DNA from 2 places in the Mesorhizobium sp. C264A genome. Region 1 is predicted to be linked to the other one. Evidence: riboswitches for the same ligand, from Rfam matches in the RefSeq annotation. Region 1 holds a riboswitch; the other holds the start of a gene.
The links. A riboswitch is a leader RNA that binds a small molecule or an ion and turns the genes downstream of it on or off. The one in region 1 is predicted to bind thiamine pyrophosphate.

Region 1 (3,391 bases):
CTGGGAAAAGGCCGGCCGGCCTGAAGGCGCGCATCAGGAACACTGGGAGCAGGCCACGGCTGAAGTCGATGGCGCGGTCGCCAAGCCCAAAAAGGCGGCGAAGAAAGCTGACGCCAAGCCCGCCAAGGCAGCCGCCAAGCCAAGGGCGGCGAAGCCTGCCGCCGCAAAGTCCGGCAAAGCCAAATCGAAATAAGGCCAGAAATAAGGCCAGTCGAAATAAAGCAAGGCCGGAATTCGCTGGCCGGGGCCATCCTTGGCGCCCGCCGTTCAGGCGCGCCCGAGCCTCTCAACCTGACGAATTGCGCCTGCGACGGGCAGCGCAATTCCTTGTGTTTGGCGACAGGCGCCCTCATGCCTCCCAGGCATAACTCGACAGCGCAAAGCGAATGCCGGCAGCTGTCATGGCCAGTTCGCATTCGGTGATCTGGCGCAGGTGGCGCAGATAGCGCGTTACAGTCTGTGGCAGCCAGCCGGCGCAGGCCTCGACATAGGCGCGGCTGTGAACAAGGGTGCCGGTCGACAGCCTCTCGTCCTTCTCGGCAACGACTTTCAGATATTGGCGGATGAAGCGGATGTCGTCGGCGATGTCTTGGCTGGCCATTCGCCAAGCCCCGGCGAGGCGTTCGCACTGATCGAATGACAAGGGCAACAAAGGGGGCGGCAATAAAGGCGGCGGCAACAAAGGCGGCGGCAACGACGGGGGTGACAGCAAAGGCCGAGAGAGATCGGCGAAGGCAACATGGTTCGCTGTGCTCAAGGACATTCCTCTCTGCGAAAAGAGATATCGTACTTTATGTACGAATAAGCGTCAAGCCAATTTCGTACGGTTGGGACGATGGAAATGAATATAGCAGCGGTCGCTTCAGCTAATCCCGCATCGTGAATCCTTCAGGAGTCGCACCAATTTCGCGGAGGGATTTCCCCAGGATGGTGTGACTGTTTTCCCTCGTGGCGGCGTCGAACAGGTTCAAGCCGCCCCGGATCGTCTCGCGCCAGTTTTCGCCCTTGTCCCACGCTTCCATGAAGGCGAAGGCAAGGTCGTCCTGGCGACGCGTGGCTTCGAGCGCTTGGGTCAGCAGGCGCGCTTGATGGAGATCCTTCTCCCGCTTGGCGCCAGCGCTCGGCCCGCGTCGCGAGGCGACGATCAGCTTGTGGATGGCGTAGCGCTGGGGCGAGGGGACCAGCACAGGCAAGCCCGAGCGATGCAGGAGCACAGTCCGGATGGGGTCGCGGATAAGGAAATCCAGAAACCGTAAGGGCTGCGCGGAGTCTCTGCCGTTTTTATAATTACGTTTATCAGCTTGAATTTCAACGCAGTTATAAGAAGTTCGTGGAAACGTTATAACGCAACGAACTGACGAGTCGTCTGTTAACGCCCGGGCGCCCGGCACGTCTGGCCCAAAACACTTTCCCGCAGTGCCTCAACAAACGGCTTCCCCAATGCCGCGAACGGTGCTTTAACCCGCCCATCCACAGGGGTGCTCCGTATCGTCGGGGCTGAGATGAGGGCGGCAAGCCTTCGGACCCTAAAGCTGATCTGGATAATACCAGCGGAGCGAGGCGGGCGATGTTTTCAGGCGCACAGATTTCCCTTTATCCCATGACCGACGATTTCGTCGGCGTCATCCTCGGCGCGCTCGGCGCGCTCGATCCCTGGCGCGACCGGCTGCGGATCGAAACCGATGACATCTCGACCCTTATGGTCGGGCCGCCCGAGGTGCTGTTTCCCGCCATGCGCGACCTGTTCGTCGCGGCGGCCAAAAGCGGCAAGCACTGCGTGCTTTCGGCGGCGGTCTCGCGCGGCTGTCCGGGCGAGCCCGACGATCCGATCTGCCGCTCCGACGAGACCGGCGGCCCCGCCATTCCGCTGGACGAGCGCAAGATCGCCGCGATCCGCGCTGTCCAGGCCACGCCGTCGACCGGCCAGCCGGTGGCGGCGCAGTTCTCGCTCTACGTTATGGGCACGGGCGACCATATGGACGAGATCTACGGCTGCATCGATTTCCTGAAACAGTCCGGCGTCTTTGAGCGCTCAAAGAACTTCTGCACCAAATTGCGTGGCGATGCCGGTGCGGTGTTTGCCACGCTCAACGAGGCCTTCTGCCGCTTCGGCCCCGGCGCCGGCCACGTCACCCTCGACATCACGATCTCGGCGAACAGCCCGAGCGCCGTCTGAGCCGCGGCTCAAGCGTCGTTCCTTGAGGATATTGCCGTGGCTGGTTTATCTGACCCATTGCGTGGAGGAGATGCCTCTGACCCCTCAGCACAGAGAGGAGGGGAGCCATTGGCGATTGGCGAAGACCGCGATGCCCACGAATCTCCCCCCTCGAGCAGGAGATGGCCGGCAGGCCAGAGGGGGTCCCAGCGCGTGGAGCGCCGACGTCCTTTTCGCATCGGCAAGGCGTGGGCGCTCTATGCGAGACGACCCCCTCTGTCGCCTTCGGCGACATCTCCCCCTCGAGGGGGGAGATTAGCCGCAGCCATCGCCAAGACCATCCCCGCCGCCTGCGCCTCCGCCCTGCTCCTCGCGGCGTGGGAGCTCTACGCCCGCTATGGTGGCGCTGCGCCCACCATGCTGCCGGCGCCGTCGCGCGTGCTGCAGCAGGCCTGGGAGCATCGCGCTGCCCTTGCCGACAACACGCTGCCCACCATCCGCGCCACATCAGCAGGCTTCGCCTGCTCGTTGGTCGCTGCCTTCGTGCTTTCGGCGCTGGTCGATTTCTTGGCCCCGCTGCGCCGCGCGCTGTTTCCGCTGCTGATTGTCAGCCAGACCTTGCCGCTGGTCGCGATTGCGCCGCTCATCGTACTGTGGTTCGGCTTCGGGCTGATGCCAAAAATCTTGCTTGTGGCGCTCGTTACCTTCTTCCCGATGATGGTGGCGCTGGTCGAGGGTTTTGCCGCGACCAGCAAGGCGATTTCGCAGATGCTCGCCACCATGGGGGCAGGGCGCTGGCGCATCTTCTGGCTGGCGCGCCTGCCTTCGGCGCTGCCCTATTTCTTCGCCGGGCTGCGCATCTCCATCACCTACGCCGTCGTCGGCGCGATCTTCGCCGAATATGCGGGGGCGGCGAAGGGGCTGGGCATCTACATGCTCAATGCCAAGAACAACTTTCGGCCCGATCTGGTGCTCGCCGCGGTCGCCGTCAGCGCCGCGCTCACGCTTGTCTTGTTCGCCATTGCGGTGCTCGTCCAGCGCTTCGCCATGCCTTGGGAGAATGCAGGGAGCGAAAGCCGCGACGGCAAGGTTGAAGCTGCAGAAGAGAACCGTCAATGACGCGGCTCGAACTCCGGGACATCAGGAAGAACTTCGGCGCGCTTGAGGTGCTCGCCGGCATTTCGCTTCATGTCGCGGCCGGCGAGTTCGTCTCCATCCTCGGCCCTTCCGGCGCCG
Region 2 (3,391 bases), on a different contig from region 1:
GGTCGCGCCATTCCTCGAAATGGCCAAAGCCCTTGTCGAGGCGGCGGGTCTGGCCACGGTCGAGCCAGACAGTGGCGCGCGAGACGCGTTCGAGGAAGCGACGGTCGTGCGAGATGACGATCAGCGCCGAAGACGTCCGGACGAGCTCCTCTTCCAGCCATTCGATGACCGACAAATCGAGATGGTTCGTCGGCTCATCAAGCAGCAGAATATCGGGTTCGGGCGCCATGACGCGGGCAAGTGCTGCGCGGCGCGCCTCGCCACCGGAGAGATCGTTGGGGTTCTCCGTGCCGGCGAGGCCGAGATGCTCCATCAGATATGTGGCGCGGTAGGGATCGTCGGCAGGCCCAAGCCCAGCCTCGACATAGGCACGCACATTGGCAAAGCCGTCCATGTCGGGCATTTGCGGGAGATAGCGCACCGTTGCCGAAGGCTGGCGGAAGACCTCGCCGTCTTGCGGCTCGATCAGACCGGCGGCAATCTTCAGGAGCGTCGACTTGCCGGAGCCGTTGCGGCCGACGAGCGCGATCTTGTCACCGGCGGACGCCGTCAGTTCGGCGCCGTCGAGCAGCGGCGTGCCGCCAAAGGTCAGTCTTATGCCGTCGAGGTTGAGAAGGGGCGGGGCCATGTCAGCTTTCAGGCAAGGGGTAGGGGTGGGCGAGCAGCAGCGCGCGGCCATGGCCGAGCGCGATTTCGAGGCCGCCCCCGGTCGTGTTGGACTTGACCTCGTTCGAGATGGTCAGCGACGAGCCGAACACGACCTCGACATGGTCGAGCGGCCACTTCGCGCCGGACACGGTGAGGCCCGAAAGATCGGAAAAGCCGAGCACCGAAAACAGCGTTCCGTCGGCATAGTCGAAGCCGGCCTTGCCAGGCAGCAGAGGGGCGCCTTCCTGCGCTCCGCTGGTCAACAGCACTTTTGTGCCTGTCTCTGCCAGCCGCAGGCTGAGCGCCAGATGGAGGAAGGCGTGGTCGGCGCGCTTGCCGCCGAAAGCGCCGGCCAGCACCAGGCTGGTGGCGCCGCGTTCCAATGCCGCCGCGATCGCCAGTTCGCCATCGGTCTTGTCCTTTTCGGGAGGAAACACCTCCCGCGGCACGGCGGCGAGATCGGCAGGCAGGTCCGCCGGCACGGAATCGAAATCGCCGACCCACAGCTCCGGCATCAGGCCGAGCAGGCGGGCATGATCGATGCCGGCGTCGGCGGCGATGACGCGCGTGCCCGCGACCTGCCGGTCGAGCCGCGGCGTGCGGACGAGATCGCCGCCAAGCAGGATGGTGAATGTGCTCATATCCGCTGGCCCTTACCAGCCCCGCCGACGAAACGGAAGGCCGAGCGGCACCGTCACTCTTTGTTGGAGCATGATCTTTTCCGGAAACGGATTCCACTTTCCGGGATCATGCTCGGGCAAACTTCCACTTGCGTGGCACCTTGGCCGGGCCTATGTGTCGAAACGCTCTAACGGGGTGCCGGACGCGATCTTCGCGGACCGGCTGAGAGGCAGTCTCGCCAACCCGCTGAACCTGATCCGGTTTGTACCGGCGGAGGGATTAGACGCTTCGGACAGCCCGACGCCTCAATTCCTTTCAACACGAATGAAGGAGGCGCCGATGCGCATGTTTTTGTCCCGTCTTGTCCCAGCGCTGGGGCTTGCTGTTTCGCTACTGGCAAGCCCTGCGTCAGCGCAGGAAAAACTCACGATCTATACCTATGAGAGTTTCACTGCCGACTGGGGTCCGGGCCCCCAGGTGAAGAAGGAATTCGAAGCCGAGTGCGGCTGCAGCGTCGACTTCGTCTCGGCGGCCGACGGCGTCGCACTTCTCAACCGCGTCAAGCTGGAAGGAGCCTCGACCAAAGCAGATATCGTGCTTGGCCTCGACACCAACCTCACCGCGGAAGCCAAGGCTTCCGGCCTGTTTGTCCGACATGGCGCGGTGGCTGAAAACAACGTGCCGGGCGGCTGGAGCGACGACACTTTCGTGCCCTATGATTATGGTTATTTCGCCGTCGTCTACGACACCGAGAAGCTGAAGAACCCACCGAAGAGCCTGAAGGAACTGGTCGAGGGCGATGCCGCCGACAAGATCGTCATCCAGGATCCGAGGACGTCGACGCCGGGCCTCGGCCTGCTGCTGTGGGTTAAGTCGGTCTATGGCGACAAGGCGCCGGAAGCCTGGGCCAAACTCAAGGGCAAAGTGCTGACGGCGACGCCCGGCTGGAGCGAGGCCTATGGCCTGTTCACCAAGGGCGAGGCGCCGATGGTGCTGTCCTATACGACATCGCCGGCCTACCACATGGTGGCCGAGAACACCGGGCGCTTCCAGGCGGCGTCGTTCGAAGAAGGCGAGTATTTGCAGGTCGAGGTCGCCGGCATCACCACCACGGGCGCGAAGAACCCGCTGGCGGCAAAGTTTCTGGCCTTCATGACCGGGCCGAAATTCCAGGATGTCATTCCGGAGACCAACTGGATGTTCCCGGCTGGGAAAACCGACAAGCCGCTCAATCCGGCTTTTGATAGGCTGGTCAAGCCGGCGAAGACCTTGCTGTTCAGCCCGGAAGAGGTCGCGGCAAATCGCAAGGCCTGGGTGGATGAATGGCTGGCGGTGATGAGCAAGTAGGAATTCAGGATGGCGCTTGAACACCCCCTCTGGCCTGCCGGCCATCTCCCCCGCAAGGGGGGAGATCAAGCGCTCGGAAGCTTTCGCCAACCTCCAACGCTGCGAGGATGGGGCGGGGAGCGAAGCTGCTAATCTCCCCCCTTGCGGGGGAGATGGCCGGCAGGCCAGAGAGGGGTGGGCGGGAACTCGACTTCCGTGAAATATTTGCGTCAGCAGCGAACGTGCGCCGTAGGGTTGGATAGCGCGAAATGCGTGCGCACTATCCCTCTGACCCCCGCATCACGGCCGGCATTGTCGCGCTTGCGGCAATCGCGCTACTGATCGGTGGCGCCTTCGCCGGCCTTATCCGCGAAGGCGCGCACGACCTTTCCGGCGCCGCGTCCGCCTTTGACCTCTATCTCCTGCGCGTTGTCCGCTTCACGCTCTGGCAGGCTGCGCTCTCGACTCTGCTTTCCGCCGTACCGGCGCTCTTCGTCGCCCGGGCGCTGTCGCGGCATCCGCGCTTCTTCGGACGCGGCTTCATCCTGCAGCTGTTCACTGTGCCCCTTGCCTTGCCGGCGATTGTCGCAGCGCTGGGCATACTGGCGCTCTATGGCCGCGCCGGTTATTTCGCCGCGATCGGTGGCCAGAGCTGGCCCGACATCTATGGGCTGTCGGGCATCCTCGTCGCCCACGTCTTCTTCAACCTGCCGCTGGCCACCCGGCTGTTCCTCGAAGCGCTGGGAACGGTGCCGGCCGATCAATGGCGGCTGGCGAGCCAGCTCGGCATGGGAGC

Region 2: another riboswitch for thiamine pyrophosphate. It lies ahead of thiB (thiamine ABC transporter substrate binding subunit); the one in region 1 lies ahead of NKL04_RS14090 (YkoF family thiamine/hydroxymethylpyrimidine-binding protein).

Annotation. Positions count from the first base shown of each region.
Region 1 covers NZ_JAMYVY010000001.1:2,863,134-2,866,524, reverse strand. The annotation lists gene NKL04_RS14105 (DUF2934 domain-containing protein) at 1-193, shown strand, start outside; gene NKL04_RS14100 (hypothetical protein) at 350-601, opposite strand; gene NKL04_RS32095 (GSU2403 family nucleotidyltransferase fold protein) at 867-1,391, opposite strand; TPP riboswitch at 1,465-1,577, shown strand; gene NKL04_RS14090 (YkoF family thiamine/hydroxymethylpyrimidine-binding protein) at 1,568-2,176, shown strand; gene NKL04_RS14085 (ABC transporter permease) at 2,432-3,274, shown strand; gene NKL04_RS14080 (ABC transporter ATP-binding protein) at 3,271-3,391, shown strand, end outside.
Region 2 covers NZ_JAMYVY010000002.1:1,776,216-1,779,606, forward strand. The annotation lists gene NKL04_RS27715 (ABC-F family ATP-binding cassette domain-containing protein) at 1-628, opposite strand, end outside; gene NKL04_RS27720 (thiamine diphosphokinase) at 630-1,289, opposite strand; TPP riboswitch at 1,451-1,565, shown strand; gene thiB (thiamine ABC transporter substrate binding subunit) at 1,609-2,616, shown strand; gene thiP (thiamine/thiamine pyrophosphate ABC transporter permease) at 2,865-3,391, shown strand, end outside.